4 regions of the Exiguobacterium sp. QJM3NY_9 genome follow, and region 4 is predicted to be linked to each of the others. Evidence: riboswitches for the same ligand, from Rfam matches in the RefSeq annotation. Region 4 holds a riboswitch; each other region holds the start of a gene.
What was found. Region 4 has a riboswitch for S-adenosylmethionine ahead of AC0VYQ_RS15060 (LLM class flavin-dependent oxidoreductase). Riboswitches for the same ligand answer to the same signal wherever they lie in the genome.
Positions count from the first base shown of each region.

Region 1: another riboswitch for S-adenosylmethionine. It lies ahead of AC0VYQ_RS12015 (methionine ABC transporter ATP-binding protein); the one in region 4 lies ahead of AC0VYQ_RS15060 (LLM class flavin-dependent oxidoreductase).
Region 2: another riboswitch for S-adenosylmethionine. It lies ahead of AC0VYQ_RS14370 (Na+/H+ antiporter NhaC family protein); the one in region 4 lies ahead of AC0VYQ_RS15060 (LLM class flavin-dependent oxidoreductase).
Region 3: another riboswitch for S-adenosylmethionine. It lies ahead of metK (methionine adenosyltransferase); the one in region 4 lies ahead of AC0VYQ_RS15060 (LLM class flavin-dependent oxidoreductase).

Region 1 is NZ_CM149679.1:2,340,825-2,346,184, forward strand. It holds gene sufC (Fe-S cluster assembly ATPase SufC) at 1-77, opposite strand, end outside; gene AC0VYQ_RS12000 (MDR family MFS transporter) at 234-1,460, opposite strand; gene AC0VYQ_RS12005 (MetQ/NlpA family ABC transporter substrate-binding protein) at 1,533-2,360, opposite strand; gene AC0VYQ_RS12010 (methionine ABC transporter permease) at 2,393-3,058, opposite strand; gene AC0VYQ_RS12015 (methionine ABC transporter ATP-binding protein) at 3,055-4,077, opposite strand; SAM riboswitch class I at 4,156-4,262, opposite strand; gene AC0VYQ_RS12020 (bifunctional cystathionine gamma-lyase/homocysteine desulfhydrase) at 4,322-5,360, opposite strand, start outside.
Region 2 is NZ_CM149679.1:2,809,138-2,814,497, forward strand. It holds gene AC0VYQ_RS14355 (histidine phosphatase family protein) at 1-165, opposite strand, end outside; gene AC0VYQ_RS14360 (alpha/beta hydrolase fold domain-containing protein) at 212-1,171, opposite strand; gene AC0VYQ_RS14365 (metal ABC transporter solute-binding protein, Zn/Mn family) at 1,341-2,309, shown strand; SAM riboswitch class I at 2,389-2,492, shown strand; gene AC0VYQ_RS14370 (Na+/H+ antiporter NhaC family protein) at 2,573-3,880, shown strand; gene AC0VYQ_RS14375 (hypothetical protein) at 3,923-4,123, opposite strand; gene AC0VYQ_RS14380 (aldo/keto reductase) at 4,282-5,094, shown strand; gene AC0VYQ_RS14385 (hypothetical protein) at 5,151-5,360, opposite strand, start outside.
Region 3 is NZ_CM149679.1:2,286,155-2,291,514, reverse strand. It holds gene pckA (phosphoenolpyruvate carboxykinase (ATP)) at 1-1,369, opposite strand, end outside; SAM riboswitch class I at 1,602-1,728, shown strand; gene metK (methionine adenosyltransferase) at 1,857-3,065, shown strand; gene AC0VYQ_RS11725 (N-acetyltransferase family protein) at 3,207-3,695, shown strand; gene AC0VYQ_RS11720 (alpha/beta fold hydrolase) at 3,774-4,478, shown strand; gene mnmM (tRNA 5-(aminomethyl)-2-thiouridylate-methyltransferase MnmM) at 4,517-5,107, opposite strand; gene AC0VYQ_RS11710 (MDR family MFS transporter) at 5,279-5,360, shown strand, end outside.
Region 4 is NZ_CM149679.1:2,956,261-2,961,620, reverse strand. It holds gene AC0VYQ_RS15080 (YczE/YyaS/YitT family protein) at 1-302, opposite strand, end outside; gene AC0VYQ_RS15075 (DUF817 domain-containing protein) at 461-1,240, shown strand; gene AC0VYQ_RS15070 (DUF2325 domain-containing protein) at 1,333-2,601, shown strand; gene AC0VYQ_RS15065 (DUF975 family protein) at 2,669-3,343, shown strand; SAM riboswitch class I at 3,534-3,638, shown strand; gene AC0VYQ_RS15060 (LLM class flavin-dependent oxidoreductase) at 3,711-4,769, shown strand; gene AC0VYQ_RS15055 (ATP-grasp domain-containing protein) at 4,766-5,360, shown strand, end outside.

The DNA.
Region 1 (5,360 bases), 620 kb from region 4:
AAGTTAACGCCTTTCAAGATTTCTTTGCCGTCGATTGCGACGTGTAGATCTTCAATCTTCAAGTGTGAAGCCTTCATGTAGAATCCCTCCATCTATTCATTTCGTGTCTGACGATTCAGTTCACGAGAGTTACTAATTTAGTATCATTCTAATCTTAATGAATCATACCACATTATTCAAGCGTCATCGCTCATGGTTTTTTCTCAAAATGAAGCCTTTTAGTGAGAATGACTTTAAAGTGATACGACTTCTTTCTCTTCTTCCACCTTCGATCGTCTGTGAACCCGCTGTGACAGTAAGAGCAGTGGTATTCCGAGTAATGTCAAGAGGGCTAAGCAACCAAAAATCGGCAACGGACGATCGGCGCCAAAATAAAAAAGTAATTGTCCGCCGATGACCGGTCCGATTGACTGACCAATCGATGTTAAGCCCATCGCTCCAAAATAACTGCCCCGTAATTCCGGTTTCGCAAAACTATCGGTCAAGATATCCGTCATCGTGAACATCATCACTTCCCCGCACGTGAAGATGAACATCGCACCGATCATCAACCAGACCGTTCCGGCATTCCCCATGACGAATAAACCGAACGCGACGGTCGCAATCCCGACCGTAATCGAGACGAGCGGCGACGTCTTCATTCCGAACTTCATGATCGGGTACTGGACGACTAATACGGTCACGGCATTAATCGTGATCAATAAAGCAAACAAACTAGTCCCACCGGACAGTAACGTCGTCGTCGTCAAAAATTGCGGCAACGTCGAGTTGAACTGACTGTAGCCGAGAATCCCGAAGATGATACCGGCGAGGGCAAACGTGAAAGCAACGTCCGTTTTCAACAGTTGAACGGTTGCGCCGAACGAAACTTTTTTCCCGCCGTGACTCTCTGTGATCGGATACCGCTGAAACAGGATAAAAATCGCAATCCCGTACGCGAGATAAACAAAGGCTGTTATATAGAAGGTAATCGCTGTATTGCCGGCACTGAGCAATAACGCAATCCCCGGCCCGATCGCAGCCGCGACATTGATCATGGCATAACGGATGTTGAAGACGAACAGTCGATTTTTTTCATCCGTCGTGTCACTGATCAGGGCACGGGCGGATGGTTCAAAAATGGAGCGAAACACGCCGTTCAAGGCACTCAAGGTAAAGAACGCCCAAAACGTCTCGACCTGTGCCAAGGCGATGAAGACGAAAACGAAGCCGAGTGTTCCGGTCAGCATCATCGTCCGACGCCCGTAACGGTCAGACAAGGTCCCGCCGATGAAACTCATGACAAGACTCGAGACGGCTGAAATACTGAGGACCCAGCCGACATCGACCGGGCTGAACTTCAGCACCGTCGATAAATAAATCGCAAAGAATGGCATCGTGATGAACGTCCCGAGCCGTGAGAAAAATGTTCCGAGCAGGACGCCGATCGTCAGCGGATGTAACTGTCGTAAACGGTGCACCTAGAATCCCCCTTCAACTAAAAAAATAATGCATCCTTCCATTATATAGGAAGAATGCATCATTCGAGTGAATTATTTGCTGACCGGAACGACGGCCCCTTTATATTCTTTCGTAATCCAATCCTGTGTCTTTTTCTCGTGTAAGATATCGAGCAATGCCGTCACACGCTCGTCTTTTTCATCACCTTCACGCGTGACGATGATGTTGACGTATGGTGAAGACTCATCTTCAAGGGCAATCGTGTCTTCTAACGGGTTCAAACCGTTATCAATCGCGTAGTTCGTGTTGATGAGGACAGCATCGCCTTCATTGTTTTTGTACGCTTGCGGCAAGAGTGACGCTTCGATATTCGTTTTGAACTCAATGTTCTTCGGATTTTCCGCGATATCGCTAAGCTGAGCATCTGTCGTCTTACCGTCTTTCAACTTAATTAAGCCTTCGTTTTGGAGGAACGTCAAGACACGTCCACGCTCCGCGACGTTTGAGCTCGTCAAGATCGTTGCACCTTTCGGTAACTCGTCGAGCGACTTATATTTTTTTGAGTAGACACCGAGCGGTTCAACGTGGACGCCGCCTGCATTTTCAAATTTATAAGATTTGTTCTCTTTTTCCTGTTGCTCAAGGTACGGAACGTGTTGGAAATAGTTTGCATCGATTTCTTTTTCAGCGAGTGCCTTGTTCGGCAACACATAATCTTGGAACTTTTTGATTTCGAGTTTGTAGCCTTTTGCTTCATACTCTTTTTGAACGTGCTCTAGGATTTCAGCATGGGGAACGTTTGAAGCACCGATGACAAGTGTCTTCGCGTCGTCTCCTGACGACTCTTCCCCGCATGCTGCAAGACTGACTGCTAAGACGGATACTGCTGCTGTACCGACGAATTTTTTCCAAAGTTTCATGAATAATTCCTCCCAAGTTAACTAAAATAGTATTATCGTTTATCGATTGCTTTTACGAGCAGGTCACCAATAATTTGAATGATGAAGACGATGACGAGAATCAACAATGTCGCGATGGCGATGACATCGTTTTGAGAACGCTGGAAACCTTCGATATATGCCATGTCCCCGAGTCCTCCTCCTCCGACTACTCCGGCCATTGCCGTGTAACCGACGAGCGCGACGAGCGTGACGGTGATACCGGAGACGATTGCTGGTAGTGCTTCCGGAATCAACACTTTATAAATGATTTGGAACTTCGTTGCCCCCATCGATTCCGCTGCTTCGATGACACCTTTGTCGACTTCACGGAGTGCGAGTTCGACCATCCGCCCGTAAAACGGTGCCGCCCCAAGAATCAGTGCCGGAAGTGCTGCTGTCGGCCCTAAGAACGACCCGACGATGATGAGTGTAATCGGAATTAATAAAATCAACAAAATGATAAACGGAATTGAGCGGAAGACATTGACTAAAAAGCTGAGCACGGAATACACTGCCCGGTTCTTAAACAACAAGTCTTCATTCGTCGCGTATAACAACAGACCGATGACCAGTCCGAGAACAAATGTCGCGATTCCGGCAACAACTGTCATATAGACGGTACTGCCAGTCGCCGTCCAGACCATTTCCCAATCAAGGTCGTTAAAAAATGTACTCATCGGTGATCCACCTCCACTTCCACGTCACTCGCTTGAAGCTTCGCGATGACCGCTTGTGTTTCATGTGCCGCACCAATCAGTTGGACGAACAACGTTCCGAGTGCACCGTCTTGCGTCTGTCCGACGTTCCCGCCAATGATATTAAATAATAAGGTCGAATCTTTCATGACTTCTGCGAGGATCGGACTTTCTGCTGTCGAACCGACGAATGTCAGCTGGACGATTTTCCCTGTCGGATAGCGTTCACGGAGTTTCGCGAACGTCAACTCGTTTTCTGTAGACGATGTCAGCTGTTTGACGAACTCTTTTGTCATCGCTTGTTTCGGATGCCGGAAGACTTCTGAAACAGGTCCCTGCTCGACGATTTTCCCGGCCTCCATGACGGCGACCCGATTACAGATTTTTTGAATGACGTGCATCTCGTGTGTGATCAAGACGATCGTCAGTTTCAGTTTTTTATTGATATCGACGAGTAACTCTAAGATCGAGTCCGTCGTTTTCGGATCAAGGGCGCTTGTCGCCTCGTCACATAATAGGACGTCCGGGTTTGATGCCAGTGCGCGGGCAATCCCGACCCGTTGTTTTTGTCCACCGGAGAGTTGCGACGGATAGGCACCTTCGCGGCCGTCGAGTCCGACGAGTTGAATCAGTTCGGCGACGCGTTCTTTCCGGCGTGCTCTCGGATATCCGCCGAGTTCGAGCGGGAACATGATATTTTCTTCGACTGTCCGTGACCAGAGCAAGTTAAAGTGCTGAAAGACCATCGAGACATTTTTCCGGACGCCGCGTAATTCTTTCGGTCGTAACGTCGTCATCTCGACACCGTCAATTTGAATCGAACCGCTTGTCGGTGCTTCTAACATGTTCAGCAGGCGAATCAAGGTTGACTTCCCTGCACCGGAATAACCAATTATTCCGAAAATTTCGCCGCGCTCAATCGTGAGATCGACGTTTGCGACAGCTTCGACTTCGCCGCGCTTCGAGCGATAAATCTTTCCTACATCCTGTAAACGAATCACTACTGTCCCTCCTAAACATAAAAAAAGTGCGCACGTTTTAGAGCAAACGCGCGCACTTTCAGTACACAAAACCATTTGCTCTCATCTTGCAGACGTTCGTCTGCTGGAATTAGCACCACTTCGGAAATAAATTCCGCGGTTGCCGGGTTTCATCGGGCCAGTCCCTCCACCACTCTTGATAAGAGTTATCGGTATTTAGTTGTTTTTAATATATTTTGAATATTAGCAGGGGTTATTTTGCTTGTCAAACAGTTTTTTCAGAAACTTTTTCGAGCAGACTGAAAGCATGCGTTAAATCTTCTTTCAAATCCTCTGCATCTTCAAGTCCGACCGAGATCCGGACGAGACCATCCGTGATGCCGAGTTCCGCCCGACGTTCTGCTGGAATCGATGCATGTGTCATCCGTGCCGGAACGGAAATCAAACTTTCGACCGCCCCTAAGCTTTCAGCAAGCGTGAAGAAGTGTGATGCTTCCACAAGTTTCTCTGCATTTGCAGCTGAACCGACATCAAAGCTGATCATCCCGCCGAAACCAGTCGCTTGTTTTTGCTGGATCGCATGACCGGGATGCGATGCAAGTCCCGGGTAGAAGATGTTCGAGACGACGTCTTGCGCTTGCAGGAAGCTGACAAGTTCATGTGCTGTCTCTTCAATCGCTTCCATCCGGATACCGAGCGTCCGTAATCCACGGACAAGCAAGAAGCTGTCTTGCGGTCCGAGAATTCCACCCGTCGAGTTTTGGATGAAGTGGAGTTCTTCGCCGAGCGTATCATCGTTGACGACGACAAGCCCTGCGACGACGTCCGAATGGCCGCCAATGTATTTCGTTGCACTATGCAGCACGATATCTGCCCCAAGCGCGATTGGTTGTTGCAAGTACGGTGTCGCGAACGTGTTGTCGACGACGAGCTTCAAGTCGTGACGACGCGTGATGGCTGCAATCGCTTCGATGTCCGTCACTTTTAATAACGGGTTCGTCGGTGTCTCGACGTAGAGCATCTTCGTGTTGTCCTGAATCGCCGCTTCCGTCGCGCTGAGATCCGTCGTATCGACGAATGTCACTTCGATGTTGAACTTCGGTAGGACACGTTGCATCAAGCGGAACGTTCCGCCGTAGACGTCGTCCGTCATGACGATGTGGTCGCCAGACTGAAGCAGATTGAAGACAGCATGAATCGCCGCCATTCCTGATCCGAACGCGAATCCACGGACGCCTCCTTCAAGATCAGCAATCAATCGTTCGATGCTCGTCCGCGTCGGGTTTGCTGTGCGCGAGTACTCA
Region 2 (5,360 bases), 150 kb from region 4:
CGGACTTGAAATCAAGACGTCCCACTGTTCTTCTGCCAGGTAGGCAGCACTGAGAGCCGCCTGTTTTCTACCGGTCTCGTTAAGCGGTATATCTTCACGTCCTTGAATCCGCTCGTTTAAGTTCCAGTCCGTTTGACCGTGTCGTACTAAACAAATTTCCGTCATATTGCAGTCTCCTTCTAAAGAAATATGACTGATTGTATCATGTTTCCTAATGAAGCGCCTCTCGCTTCGGTAAGACAAGCACTTGACAACTGAAGGCTTCGATTCGTTCGAGCAAACGTTCAATTTTGAGTGGATTTTCAGTTTGGGCAAAGCTCGCCAGCGAATGTGTACCATTCGGGAAAGAGAATAATCGAACATCCGCCCCGACATCCGCCCCCTTCTCAACAAAGTGGAGTGCTTGAGCAAACGGGACAATCGGATCCTTTTTTCCGTGCAGCAACATGATCGGCGGCGAGTCGGAACTTAAATGTGTCGCCGGGGAGACACGCATCATCAACTGTCGCCATTCTTCACGTCCACCCCCATAAAACTTGATATGGGCAATCCAGGTTTGAATGAATTTAAATAACAGAAAATTCGTCGGCGGATACAAGGCGATGACTCCACTGATTAAAGGAAGATGCGCCTCCGCCTGTTCGCCGATAAATTCAGTCGGAGCAAGCGCCGTCGTCAACATTAGGGCTCCACCTGCTGAATCACCCCATAAAAGCATGCGACCGCGCGCGATGCGTAATTCATCCGCTTGTTGATTTAAAAAACATAAGGCATCTCGAACATCTTCCAGGTTGTCCGGAAAGTAGCTGCCATCCTCAAACAAACGATAGTCGATGCTGCAAACGGCAATCCCGAGTTCTAAAAACCGGTCGATGATTGGAGCAAAACTAAACACATCATCACGGTTTCCACGAACGAATGCGCCGCCATGAGCATAAATCGCGACCGGAAACGGCCCTTCTCCCGGCGGATAATAAATATCTAACGTCAAATCCTGCTGATTGACCGTCTTGTACAAAAGATTTCGTGGTGCTAATTGCTTTTTGGTAAGCGGCAAGACCGGCTCCGTCCATCTGAGTAAGGCTCCATAATTATTCCAAATACTCGCACCAGCAGCAGCCGTCGTCAAAATAGCGGCGCCACCCATCAACCATGCTGTTTCACGTTTCACCTCATCACCTCCAAGGCTCATTCCGATTTCACTTCTACTCTTCTCTTACCCGATTTATTTTGAACTAGAACTTCACAACATTCCGACTTGACGCTTTAATTTCCGTCGGATATAGTTAGAAAGTCCAAATCGGAACAATTACGTTTTAATTATCTTGGAGGGTTCACATATGAAAAAAATCATTCCAGCGTTAACCATCGCGACAGTAACTGCCAGTCTGCTCGCCGCATGCGGCTCATCGCCTTCAAATTCAGACGAAGACGGTAAATTGCAAATTTATACGTCGACATTCGCGACTGCAGCAATTGCAAAAGAAATCGGCGGCACAGACGTCCAGGTCGAATTAATCGTTCCCCCTGGCGCCGACCCGCATTCGTATGAGCCGACTCCGAAGCAACTGACGACGATTGCGAAAGGCGATCTATTTTTACTTACCGGCACAACCCTTGAGCCGTACTCTGAAAAGATTAAGGAAAGTTTAGCCGGTAATTCCATTCGTTTTGTCGAGACAAGCAAAAATATCGACTTACTCGAGGCTTCCGCTTCGCTTCATACGCACGAAGAAGACGCACACGATGACCATGATGATCACGAGGCTGAAGAAGAGTCGCACGATCATGGACAATACGATCCGCATGTTTGGCTCGACCCGAACAACGCCAAGAAAATGGCTGACTCGATTACGACCGCGTTAGCAAAGGAAGCACCTGACCGGAAGGAAACGTTTGATAAAAACCTCGCACTCTTTAACAAACAAGCAGATGAACTCGACCAAAATTTACAAAAAGCTGTTGACTCCGGTTCGAAAAAGGAGCTTCTCGTCACGCATGCCGCATACGGGTACTTGGCGGAACGTTACGGTTTCACGCAACTGCCGATTGCCGGTATTTCACCGTCTGACGAACCGTCCCAAAAACAGCTGGCTGCCATCGTCAAGGAAGCAGAGATGCATGACTTAAACTATATCGCCTTCGAAGAGACGGTGTCGCCAAAGGTCGCCCGTGTCATCCAAAAAGAAATCGGTGCCGAATCGATTACGATTCATAACCTCGAGTCCGTCGCAAAAGATCAACAAGATCAATCGTACTTTGATTTGATGAACGAAAATGTGACGACGCTCAAACAAGCACTGCAGTAAGGTACAGTTGACAAGCATTAAAAGATACGTTAGGGTAATAAACGTGTTTTAAACAACGACTAAACAACTAAATGACTTCTTTTTATCGCGAGAAACGGAGGGACTGGCCCAATGATGTTTCGGCAGCGGACGATTGATTCGTACTGTGCCAAATCCAGCAAGCTATGGCTTGAGAGATAAGAAGAGCGTCTTTTTCAGTAAAGACCTCCTTCTTTCTTGCGAAGGGGTCTTTTTTTGTATGCTGAAGAAATGGAGTGATTCACATGAACGAAACGATTACGCCGAACAAATGGGCGTTGTTGCCCTTGTTCGTTTTTCTTGTATTATTCATCGGTGCAGGAATCTTCTATAACGACTTTTACAAATTCCCCATCTTGATTGCAGCTTTAATCGCCTTGATTTTTGCTGCTGCGACATCTAAGGGAGACATCAACCAGACCGTCGAGCGGATTGCCCGCGGTGCCGGAAATCCGGACATCATGATCATGGTCTTCATCTTTTTACTCGCTGGCACATTTTCTGGAACAGCGAATGCAATCGGAGCCATTGATGCGACCGTCAACGCTGCACTCAGTTTCCTACCCCAGTCTCTTTTAATGAGTGGATTGTTCATCATTGCCGCTTTCATCTCGATGGCGATGGGAACTTCGACCGGCACAATCGCTGCCCTTGCACCGATCGCACTCGGGATTCATGACGCGACGGGCGTCAATGTCGCACTCGCCGCTGCTGCCGTCGTCGGTGGAGCAATGTTCGGTGATAACTTATCGTTTATCTCAGATACGACAATCGCCGCTGTCCGGACACAAAAAACGAACATGCGTGATAAATTCAGAACGAACTTTTTAATCGTCTTGCCTGCTGCCGTCATCACTGTCATCTTACTCGCTTTCGTGTCAGGTTCCGGAGATATCGTCGAAGCGAAAGCATTTGAATTTTATAAGCTGATTCCGTATCTTTCCGTCATCGTGCTCGCCCTCTTTGGTGTCAACGTCATTCTCGTCTTACTCGGCGGGACGTTATTGACAGGCATCATCGGAATGATCGACGGTAGTTTCGGAGTAAGTGGGTTTGTCCTCGCGATGTCTGACGGATTGATGGGGATGGCAGAAATCTCAATCTTGACGTTGCTGATGGGTGGACTCGTCAGCCTGATCACCTATAACGGTGGAATTGCTTATCTCAAAGAAACGCTGACACGAAAGATTTCGAAACGCCGGGGAGCTGAGTTCAGTATGGCTGCCCTCGTCAGTGCAACGAATCTCGCAACAGCAAATAATACGATTTCGATTCTTGTCGCCGGTCCGCTCGCTGCTGAAATCGCGGATACGTATGACATCGACCGGAAGAAGTCAGCCAGTATCCTCGACCTCTTTTCCTGTGGTGTTCAAGGAATCATCCCGTACGGAGCGCAACTTTTGATTGCCGCTGAATTGACGAAAACGGCGTCACCCGAACTGATTCCTTATTTGTTCTATCCATTTTTACTGTTCGTTTGTGGATCACTGGCAATCTTCTTCGGCTTCCCACGCCGGAAGAGCGATGCCGCACAAAAAAACAACATGTCGTAAAACAAACAACCCCCGTCGCTTCGTCTGCGACGGGGGTTCACTTTATTTCTGTTTTTCTTGACGATTCAAAATGAAATAGGCAATCGCCGGAAGCGGAAATTGAACGAGTCCTGCTCCACCCCATACCCACGGATTGCGTCCTGTCTTGCGGGCACCAAGGAAGAGGAACGTGGCTTGAGCACCTAATAGTGCTGCGATGCTTGTCCAGACTCCTTTTGGTACTTTTTTAATCGATTTCACCATGATATTACACCTCTCTTCGTTTATGCATCAGTAGACTTTCTTCTCTTTCCCATTCTATATTCCCTGCTTATGAGCATCAAAACAGATGTTCCGCTAAGTTCATGCTAAACTGAACAGGCAAATCCATATTCTAGTTTCATTGAAGGAGGAGTATATACATGCAATACGCAAAACTTTCAAATGGTATCACGATTCCACAGATCGGGTTCGGTGTCTGGCAAGTCGATGAAGAGACGGAAGCACCGGCTGCCGTCGCAGAAGCACTTCGCGTCGGTTACCGTCATATCGATACGGCTGCCGTCTACAAAAACGAACGTGGTGTCGCAAAAGGAATCAAAGAAAGCGGCGTGAAACGTGAAGAACTCTTCTTGACGTCTAAAGTTTGGAACGATGACATTCGTGCCGGACGGACGAAAGAGGCTTTCGCTGAGTCACTTGAGCGACTAGAAACCGATTATCTCGATCTTTATCTCATTCACTGGCCGGTTGAAGGTTATGTCGAAGCATGGAAAGCCATGGTCGAGCTGTACGAAGCGGGTAAAATTAAAGCAATTGGTGTTTCGAACTTCAAAGAACATCATCTCGATACGCTTGCTGAAGAAGGACTCATGACGCCGATGATTAACCAAGTCGAGCTTCACCCACAACTTCCACAGCATGAATTGCATGAATACTTGCAGGATCACAGCATTCAAGTCGAAGCATGGAGCCCACTCATGCAAGGTAAGTTCCTTGAAATCAATGATTTCAAAGAGATTGCTGAAAAACATGGTAAGAGCCCATCACAAGTCGTTCTACGTTGGCACCTCGATAACGGAATCGTTGCGCTTCCGAAATCAGTCACACCAGAACGGATTGCTGAAAACTTCGATGTGTTTGATTTCCAACTCGATGCAGACGACCTCGAACAAATCGATCGTCTCGCGACAGAAGTCCGCCTCGGACCGGACCCTGACGAAATTGACTTTTAATCCACTGACCGATACACGAAAGACTGCTGACGGGACCTATCCCGTAGCAGTCTTTTTTAAGCGTAATAAATAAGAATCGTCTCTTCTGTCGTTTCAGCCTTGCTGAAGTATGCGCGTAAATCAGCAAACTGTTCCCACACGTCGTCGAATTCTCCATGTTGCCCCGCTTCATCATAAATCGTCTCTAGTGACCGACGATCAAAATTTCGCATGACTTCTGCTGAGATGATGATTAACGGAAGAGGGAGAATCCCGACAATTGCTGC
Region 3 (5,360 bases), 670 kb from region 4:
CCGTCGGGATATCAGCGAGCGTGCCGTTGACAGCTGCATTGACCATCGTCCGTGTATAGGAAAGCTTCATCCGACTTCCCGTCCCATATGCGCCACCCGTCCAGCCTGTATTGACGAGGTAGACCGTGACACCATGCCGGTCGATGAGCTCACCGAGCATCGTTGCATATTTTTCAGGAATGAGCGGTAAGAAAGGCGAACCGAAGCATGTCGAGAATGTCGCTTCCGGTTCTGTTACGCCACGCTCTGTCCCGGCTAACTTCGATGTATACCCGGATAAGAAGTGATACATCGCTTGCTCCTTCGTCAACTTACTGATTGGCGGCAGGACGCCGTAAGCATCAGCTGTTAAAAAGACAATCGTTTTCGGATGTCCGGCGCGTGATGGTACTGCAATATTATCAATCGCTGTAATCGGATAAGCGGCCCGTGTGTTTTCCGTTTTCGACGTATCATCATAGTCAGGAATTCGTGCATCATCGAGGACGACGTTTTCGAGGACAGTGCCAAAACGAATCGCATCAAAGATTTGTGGTTCTTTTTCGCGCGATAGGTTGACCGTTTTTGCGTAACAGCCACCTTCGATATTGAAGACGCCGTCGTTGGACCACCCGTGCTCATCGTCACCAATCAATTGACGACTGTCGTCAGCAGACAGTGTGGTCTTACCAGTACCGGATAATCCGAAGAATAAAGCGACGTCACCCTCATGACCGACGTTAGCCGAGCAATGCATCGATAAGACGTCTCGTTGAGGTAAAAGGTAGTTCATGACAGAGAAAATCGATTTTTTGATTTCGCCCGCATATTCCGTTCCACCGATTAAGACAATCCGATGTTCGAATGACATGGCGATGAACGTTTCGGAATTCGTTCCATCGACTTTCGGATCTGCTTTGAAGTGAGGCGCATAAATAACCGTGAAAGGCTCAAAAGCAGCTTCTGTCGGATATTCACGCAAAAATAGTTGTTTTGCAAACAAATTATGCCAAGCATATTGTGTCACAATCCGAACCGGAAGGGTAAAATGAGTGTCTGCACCAGCAGCAGCTTCTGTGTAGTAGAGCTGATCTGCTTCATTCATGTAGCGAAGAACTTTTTGTAAAAGTTGCTCGAAGTTGTCTGCTTCCATCGGTTGATTGACATGGCCCCAATCGATATGTGACTCGCATGACTGATCGCGAACAATGAACTTGTCTTTAGGTGAACGACCTGTAAATTTCCCCGTTTCTACAGACAGAGCGCCATTTTCAGCAAGAACCCCTTCTTCGTTACGAATTGCATGTTCGACTAGCTCAGCAACAGATAGTTGTTTGAACACATGCTCCTTCTTGAGTAGCTCTTCGATATTCAGGACCGTCATCGGCATCCTGACCCCACCTTTCCCCTACGTTGGTTTAGCTCTGGCATTTAGTATGACACATTTATTATATATGACATACTAAAGGATGAGCAATCCTTTTTTAGCGCTGATTTCTATTTTTCTGGAAACGCTTTCAGCATTAACAGTTTAACATCTCTTCGGGAAAGTTTCGACTAGAAATTAAAACGTAGCTTGACAGAGTGGTCACAACTTTATATCATGTAATTCGTAACGGATACTCTTATTCTGAGCAGGTGGAGGGAACAAGGCCCGAAGAAACCCGGCAACCGTCCTACATTAAGAATTCTATTAATGAAGGAAAAGGTGCTCTCCTGAAGCGAAGTAAACACTTCGAACGATAAGAGGGTAAAGGAAGAACGCACAACCTTTCCCTGACCATTTTTTGGACATGGAGAGGTTTTTTTCATTTTACCGTCCCACTCAACTAGGGGAAATGAGTACACCGTCAAATTCTTTTTTGGGAGGGTCAAACATGACAAACCTTAATCGCCGACTATTTACGTCGGAGTCAGTTACTGAAGGTCACCCGGATAAAATCTGTGACCAAATCTCGGATTCTATCTTAGATGCAATCCTCGCAGCCGATCCGAATGCTCGTGTCGCTGCTGAAACATCTGTCACGACAGGACTTGTCCTCGTCGCAGGTGAAATCACGACATCGACTTATGTCGATATCCCGAAAGTCGTTCGCGAAACAATTCGTGAGATTGGCTATACACGCGCTAAATATGGTTTCGATGCAGACACTTGTGCTGTATTGACTTCAATCGATGAGCAATCAGCAGATATCGCTCTCGGTGTTGACCAAGCGCTTGAAGCACGCGAAGGTAGCATGTCAGATGAAGAAATCGATGCAATCGGTGCAGGGGACCAAGGTCTCATGTTCGGTTATGCAACGAAAGAAACACCTGAATTGATGCCACTTCCGATTTCACTTTCACACAAACTTGCTCGTCGTCTCGCAGAAGTCCGTAAAACTGGACAACTTGACTACCTCCGTCCGGATGGTAAGACGCAAGTAACTGTAGAATACAATGAGAACAACGAACCGGTTCGTGTCGATACAATCGTCATCTCAACACAACATGCAGAAGAAGTGACGCTTGAGCAAATCCAAGCAGACCTGAAAGAGCATGTCATCGCACCTGTGATTCCATCAGAATACATCGATGCGGAAACAAAGTTCTTCATTAACCCGACAGGCCGCTTCGTCATCGGTGGACCACAAGGTGATGCAGGATTAACTGGACGTAAAATCATCGTTGATACGTATGGTGGATATGCACGTCATGGCGGCGGCGCATTCTCTGGTAAAGATCCAACAAAAGTTGACCGTTCTGCAGCATATGCAGCACGTTACGTCGCGAAAAACCTCGTAGCTGCTGGTCTTGCAGATAAAGCAGAAGTTCAACTTGCGTACGCGATTGGTGTCGCGCACCCAGTATCGATTGCAGTTGATACGTTTGGAACAGGTAAACTTCCAGAAGCACAACTCGTCGAACTCGTTGCTGAAAACTTCGATCTTCGCCCAGCAGGGATCATCAACATGCTTGATCTCCGCCGTCCGATTTATCGTCAGACAGCAGCTTATGGTCATTTCGGTCGTACAGATATCGAATTACCATGGGAGCAAACAGATAAAGCAGCAATTCTTGAAGAACAAGCGAAACGATTCGCTTAATTTTCAGTTCAGAAGCAGACTCGCATGAGTTTGTTTCTGAACTTTTTTTGTTTGTCTCGAACTTTGCAGGGAAACGAATGATTTTTCTAGAAAAGGGTAAAAGAACATGTACCGGTAAACGGAAAAAAGGGGGAGTCCGATATGGAGATACGCGAAGCAATTCCTACTGATGCGGCACGCATTCATGATATTGCCATTACCTCTTGGATGGATACGTACGAAGAGATTTATTCGGAAAGCTCGAAAGCCCATTTCGTACAAGAGGCGTATCCGCAAGAAGAAGTCGTTCGAGCAATTCGGACGGCGGAGGAAGCGCGGGGAGAATATTTCAATGTCGCCATTATCGAGGAAGAAATCGTCGGTTTCATCCATGCGATCGATGTTGACGGCACGTGGGAAATCGTTCGCTTGTATGTACTACCGAAATATCAACAAAATGGGATTGGACGAAAGTTGATTCGTGAACTTGAACACCAAGGTGCTTCCCCGATTGAAGTCTACGTTGAATCACGAAACTATAAAGCGCGCCAGTTTCTAGTCTCTTTCGGTTTTAGAGAAGAAAGTGAAACGACTGAAGAAATTTTCGGTCAAGTGGAACCTGTGACACGCTTAAAACGTATATATGAATGAAAATCCGACTTAAGATGGTTTTTGACATCAAGATGTAAACGTTATAATACAGAGATACTTGTATGAAGAGGTGAGTTTGTGGAAGATCAAGCAACAGGGATTATCGTACTCGTCTATCCCCTTCAACTGCGAGCGACGCCGAGCGATGCATTAATTCGAGTCCTTGAAAAGGATTATGAAGTGTTACGTGTAGACGCACCGCGCCGGATATCGCTTGAGGAACATCAACAACTACTGAAGGATGCTTTACGAGAAGCCGGAAAACGAAAGTTACCGATTCATATCATCGCCTGCAGCATGGGCGCACTCGTCGTCAACCGGCTACTGCAGGAATATGAATTGCCGATTGCGAGTTTGTCGTATATTTCGCCGTTATTTGATTGGCATAATTCAAAACAACTCGGTGGCGTCAAACAAGTATTTGCAAGTGCATTCGATCGTTTTCGGCCGGATGCGCCACTCGGGATGTTGCCGTTTGGTCAAAATAGTGAAGATACGGCACGTCTTGGTGAGTTGACATATGCACAGTACCGGGAGATTGAAGAAGAAATCGTCTTACATGATGAAGAGCGGAAGAAACTACCGCGAGTCAACCTCGCTTGTTTTTATGCACCGGACGATCAATTCGCGGACGTAAAATATACGTTAGAGATTTGCCGGAAAATGGGTGGCGATCAAATCTATCTTCAACGGCTCCATGGATTTCCGCATTTCAGCTTTGAACGTCTCAATACACGGTTCGCTGAAAAATTATTGCTTTTTTTGAAGATGGTTGAGGAATGACAAAAAAGACGCTGTCGTGCTGACAGCGTCTTTTACTATTAATCGAGTGTTTGCTTTTTTAATTTTTTTTCGATGGCGATGATGAAAGGAGGATTGTTTTGTTGATTGAGAAAACGATACTGTAAGACGGCGTAGTCTTGCTGCGAAAGACTTTCGACATAATCGAGAACAGCATCCCGTTCCCGTCTTCCTTCTACATGTCCATGATAGATGACGAGGACGATTAAACCGCCGGGTACGAGGACGGGTAACAAAGCACCTAGCGCTTCTAACGTATCTTCACCGGTCGTCGTGACGGACTTGTCACTTCCTGGTAAATAACCAAGATTGAAAACGCCCGCTCGAATCGGACGGGCTTCATTAACGAGGCGTGCGCCAACATGAATATGACTTTCGTGGTAGAGATCGACCCACTCTTTGACGTGAGCGGTTTCTAGACGACGTTTCGTTTCTTCAATCGCTTGTTCTTGTACATCGAAGGCGATGACACGACCGTCTGGTCCGACTTGCTCCGCAAGAAACAAGGTATCGTGACCATTTCCGGCAGTCATATCGACGACACAATCTCCTTCGTGGATGACAGATTCTAAGAGTTCTTTGGCATAAGGTAAGACGCGGGCTAGTGACATGGGTTTAGGCTCCTGTTCAAGTAAGATTGTTCTTTGTTCGTTCATCACGTATTCTTTTGTTCCTGATTATACCATTATTCCGATAATTCATTCAAAATGAAGTTTCTTGACAGAGCACAGAACAATTTCGTAAAGTGGCAAAGGTGAGAACTATATTGGAGGACACCTATTATGCCGAAATTACCTCGTGCGGTCTGGATCCTCGTGTTGGCGATGGCGATCAATACGACAGGAGCCTCTTTTTTATGGCCGT
Region 4 (5,360 bases):
AGTACGAGGTTCATGAAGACACCGACGAAAATTGCATTGACGAGTGTCCCGACTTGCGGTCGAATCCGGTCGAGTAAGTATTTGACGAGGACGAGCAGCAGACCGACGAGAAGAATGACCGTCCCGACTGACAAAGGTGTTTTGTTTTGAAGACCGAGATGCAGGACATCCCAAGTCGAGACACCGAGGTTAGCGGTGATCATGATGGAGGAACCGACGGCGAGTAAAAAGAGACCGCTTAAAAATAAGAACCACTTCAACGTTGCGCGCAGCAACCAGGACGTATGGAAACGTTTGAACATCGTTGCGTGTCACCTCGATTCAATAAGATACGTATTCGTTAACTGTATCACGTTCGTGGACTAAAGCAGAAGCAACAAATTGTCGAATGTCCAACTTGAGAAGGAGGGAGGTACGGCGAACGTCTCGTATACTTAAAGAAAGAAGAGGAGGGACGTCGATGCGATTGATTCGCCATCTCATCCGTTTTACATATCTTGAAGCGCTCTGTTGTATCTTTCCAGTAGCCATCTTTGCTGCACTCGCCTTATCACGTTATTTGCCGAGTGAACCGATTGCCCGTTATGACATCCTGTTACTGTGGTGTCTGTTCGTCCAAGTCGCCTTACTCGTGACCCGTTATGAAACGAAAGAAGAGTTCAAGCTGATTCTTATTTTTCACGTCATCGGATTAGGACTTGAGCTGTTTAAAGTCCACGTCGGTTCATGGAGTTATCCGGAAGACGCATTTTCGAAGGTGCTGGGTGTTCCGCTCTATGCGGGCTTCATGTATGCCAGTGTCGCGAGTTACATCTGTCAGGCATTTCGGCGACTTGATCTTCGGTTTACGTCCTTTCCACGTCCGACCCTCGCACTTGCTGTCGGGAGTTTGATTTACTTAAACTTTTTTACGCACCACTGGATGCTCGATTTACGGTGGTTCTTGATGGGACTCGTCATCGTCGTCTTCTTTAAATCGTGGGTCTACTTCCGACTAGAGGATACGATTTACCGTCTCCCGCTTGTCTTATCATTTTTACTAATTGCCTGGTTCATTTGGCTGGCGGAAAACATCGTCACCTTTTTTAAGGGCTGGGTCTATCCGCATCAGCAAGAGGGGTGGGCACTTGTCGATTTTGGCAAATTATCGTCTTGGTTCTTACTCGTCATCATTACCGTCTTGATTGTAGTCGTCGAAAAATACCGAAGTGGCGACTCCGCAGTCGAAGTTAAATCGTAACCCATAACAAAAAAATACCAGGTTGTTTTTTTGCGCGGGTGAAGCATCATGACCTTGCTATAGTTGGAAAAAATAGCAAAGGGGTTTTTAACATGATGCATCACGTAATCGAACGAGCGAAGGAGTTAGTTACAAGCAAACTGAACATCGTCGAGACAGCAGACGACTGGGGTTTGTTACTTGAAGAAATCAACGGAATCGATGAATGGGTCCAGCTGTCGCAGTACTACGCGCCACGTCAAACAACGACGAAACTAGTAGAACGTCAGGAAACACCATCTAGCCTCCCGATCAAAATGATCCAGGAACGGAAGGAAGAAGTTGAACGGACTGTCGAACAACGGTATTCCTATACGTTTGAACGGCAATTAAAGGGTGGCTCGTTACGGGAATGGCCAAACAGTCATGTCTCAGAAACAGAAATCCGTGACTGGAACCTGGAGCATGGGATGGAAGTCCGTGTCCAAGTCCTACATCAAGATGAGCGCCGGACGTCGCTTGAAATCTTAGCCGTCGTCGCGACGGATCAAGTAAAACCACTTGCAGAGCGAATCGTTTTTGAAAAGTGTATCGTCAAGAACCATGGCATCATCGAAGCGACGATTGACGGTCCACTGCAAGATGAGACGGGAAAACCGTTCTATTACACGACACCACTCGAAGACATGCGGTTCTTCCAACTGAAAGCAGGTCAACTCGTCGACCTCGTCATGTGGAAAGGTCATCCGGAGACATTAACGATTGTCTGGAAACACGCATTTCATTACGAAGTACCGACCATGACGGAATTACCGGCACGCGACGTATCGAGTGGTTCGCCCGAGTCCGTCACTGCGTCACCTGCAAACAAACAGACGAAAACAGGACGCTACGACAAGATGATGCAACGGAAACCGAAGGCGAAGAAAGTCAAAAAAGAGCGGCGCCTCCGGGAAAAGAAAGTCCAGCAACTCGAACGTCTCGATACGACGACATTACCAGGTCAACCAATCGAATTCGTCGATAAAACGGCACTCGATTTTGCTTCCTACGACGGCATGCGTCTCGTCATCGTCGGTAATGAGCAACAGCGCGCCGTCTACCGCGACTTCTTTGCGGAGACAGGGATTGAATTAATCCATCTTGGCGGTGACGCCCAAGCTGCGAAAAAAATTGCCTGTCTCGCGAAAAAGACAGATGCGATCGTCGTCATCAAAAGTCGCGTCTCCCACGCAGCAGCGGCACATGTTCTCGTGCAAGCAAAAAAGCACGATATTCCGTTTGCGATTGAACGACTCGATGGACGACGCTCTTTGTATACGGCGTGCCAGCAACAACTTGAAAAAGCAATGGTCCAACGTTTACTAAAAGACGAGCGTTAAAAAGTGAAACCTCCTCAAAAATAAACCGTAAAGAAAGGTAGCACTTATTTTTGAGGAGGATCTTTCGATGTCAAAACAATTAAAATTAGCAGCGCGCGAGTCGTTGCAGGGACGATGGGGCTTCATGGCATTAATGATGTTGTTGTTCTTAATCATTCAAGGCGTTCCGAACGGATTTGCGTCCTCACCCGAAGAGGATTTCCAATTTATCGACCTGATTGGTATGCTCTTGACGGTGTTGACCTTACCGGTTGCAATGGGATGGTCATGGCTCGCCCTATCCGTTGCCCGAGACGAGCAGACGAAAGTCGCAGATTTGTTTGAGCCGTACAAAATGTTCTTGAAAGCCATTGGAGTGTCAATCGTCCAAACCTTTTTCTTAGGGCTATGGTTCTTACTTTTCATCATTCCAGGAATCATTAAGTCATTCTCTTACATGTTGACGTATTACATCATTCGGGACGAACCATCGATTGGCATCCTTGATGCCATTACGCGTTCACGCCAAATGATGGATGGACACAAAAAAGAGGCGTTTTTCCTCGTCCTTTCGTTCATCGGTTGGTTCTTGCTCGGAATCATTACGCTCGGAATTGGTTTCCTCTGGATTGGCCCGTACTTCAGCGTCACAATCGCGAAGTTCTACGATCGCGTGCGTGGGGAAGAAGTTTCGACGACTGGTCACCGGACAGCCATGATGGATGCAAATCACAATGACTCACCGTTCGTATCACCAGAATGAATTGATTTTGAACAGCACCATACAAAGCAGGGATTGCCATCTTAAACCGATGCGCAATCCCTGTTTTTAGCTTCTAGACAAAGAAGTATCAAGAAACAGAGTGATTTTCCAAATGTTTTTTAATTCCGATAGGAAAAGAAGGTTTAAAGGTTGCTTTACTCTGCTAAAAGATGTACGCTAATTTCAATTATTCTTATCACGAGAAGTCGAGGGACTGGCCCGACGACACTTCAGCAACCCCGCATGAGCGGAAGGTGCTACTTCCAAGAGGAATTTATTCCTTTGAAGATAAGAGCCGACAGTAGACATTCGTCGCTCTTTTCTAAACGAAAAGAGCGATTTTTTATGCAAAAAGGGGGCACAGGGGATGGAATACGGATTTTGGTTACCAATCTTCGGAGGTTGGTTACGAAACGTCGAGGATGAACAAATGCCGGCGACATTCGATTATGCGAAACAAGTCGCACAGACGGCAGAACGGATTGGCTTTTCTACGACATTGATTGCAGAATTGAATTTAAACGACATTAAAGGAATAGCCGAACCGAGTCTTGAGGCGTGGACGACGGCAGCGGCGATTGCGGCGACAACGGAACGTTTGGAAATCATGACAGCCGTCCGGCCCGGTTTTCATAATCCGGCGACGACAGCGAAAATGGCGGCGAACCTCGATCAGTTGAGTAACGGACGTTTTACGCTCAACGTCGTTTCGGCCTGGTGGGAGGAAGAAGCCCGTCAATACAATGGGATATTTACAGCCCATGACGAACGATATGCCCGGACGGAAGAATTCGTGACGGTCATGAAAGGATTATGGGCGGACGCATCACCCTACAGTTTTGACGGAGACTACTATCAGCTGGAACGGGCAGAGCTTCACCCGAAACCCGTTCAGCGTCCCGGAATCAAGCTCTACGCTGGTGGTGAGAGTGAGACGGGGAAACAGACGATCGTCAATCACTGTGATGCCTATGTCATGCATGGGGGAACGGTTGATGAAGTCGCGACGAAAATTACGGATATGAAAATCCGCCGCGCGGCGACCGGGAAGCAGCCGCTTGCGAGTTTCGGACTGGCAGCCTATATCATCTGTCGCGAGACGGAAGAAGCGGCGCTCGAAGAATGGCGCCGGATTACGAACGTCAAGGAAGACGGTGCCGGATATGCCGGATATGACGACTTCGTCAGTAAATCGCAACTCGAACAACAGGTCAAACGAAATGACTATTCGGTCTCAAACCGTGGACTGCGTCCGAACCTGATTGGGACGCCGGATCAAATCGCAGAACGGATTCTTGAATTTGAAGCGGTCGGGGTGACGTTGCTCTTGCTCCAATTTTCTCCGCAACTCGAAGAAATGGAACGCTTTGCCCGCGAGGTCATGCCACGTGTCGAAGCGAAACGAAAGGTAGGTCAACTAAAATGACGAAAATTCATATCTTACACGAAAATCAGGAATGGACGGATCATTTAATCAAGCGACTCGAGGAACTCAACTTACCGTATGAACAGTGGCACCTCAACGAAGGGGTCGTCCCGCTCGACGAAACACCACCGGAAGGCGTTTTTTACAGCCGGATGAGTGCCTCGTCCCATACACGCGGACACCGGTATGCACCAGAATTGACGGAAGGGGTCCTCGCTTGGCTCGAAGAACATGATCGGACCGTTTTCAACGGAACCCGTGCGTTACGACTCGAGGTCAGTAAGATCAACCAATACACCGCCTTACGCAAAGCAGGTATCCGTGTTCCGAAAACGACGGCAGCCGTCGGACGTGATCAAATCGTCCAAGCCGCTCAAAACATCGGAGTATCGTCGTTCATCACGAAACACAATCGTGCCGGTAAAGGACTCGGCGTTCAATTGTTCCACTCGATTGAAGCACTCGAGACGTATCTTGACGGACCGACATTCGATGAGCCGGTCGACGGCATCACGTTGATTCAAGAGTACATTCAAGCACCTGAACCGTATATTACGCGTTGTGAATTCGTTGGTGGTAAGTTCGTCTATG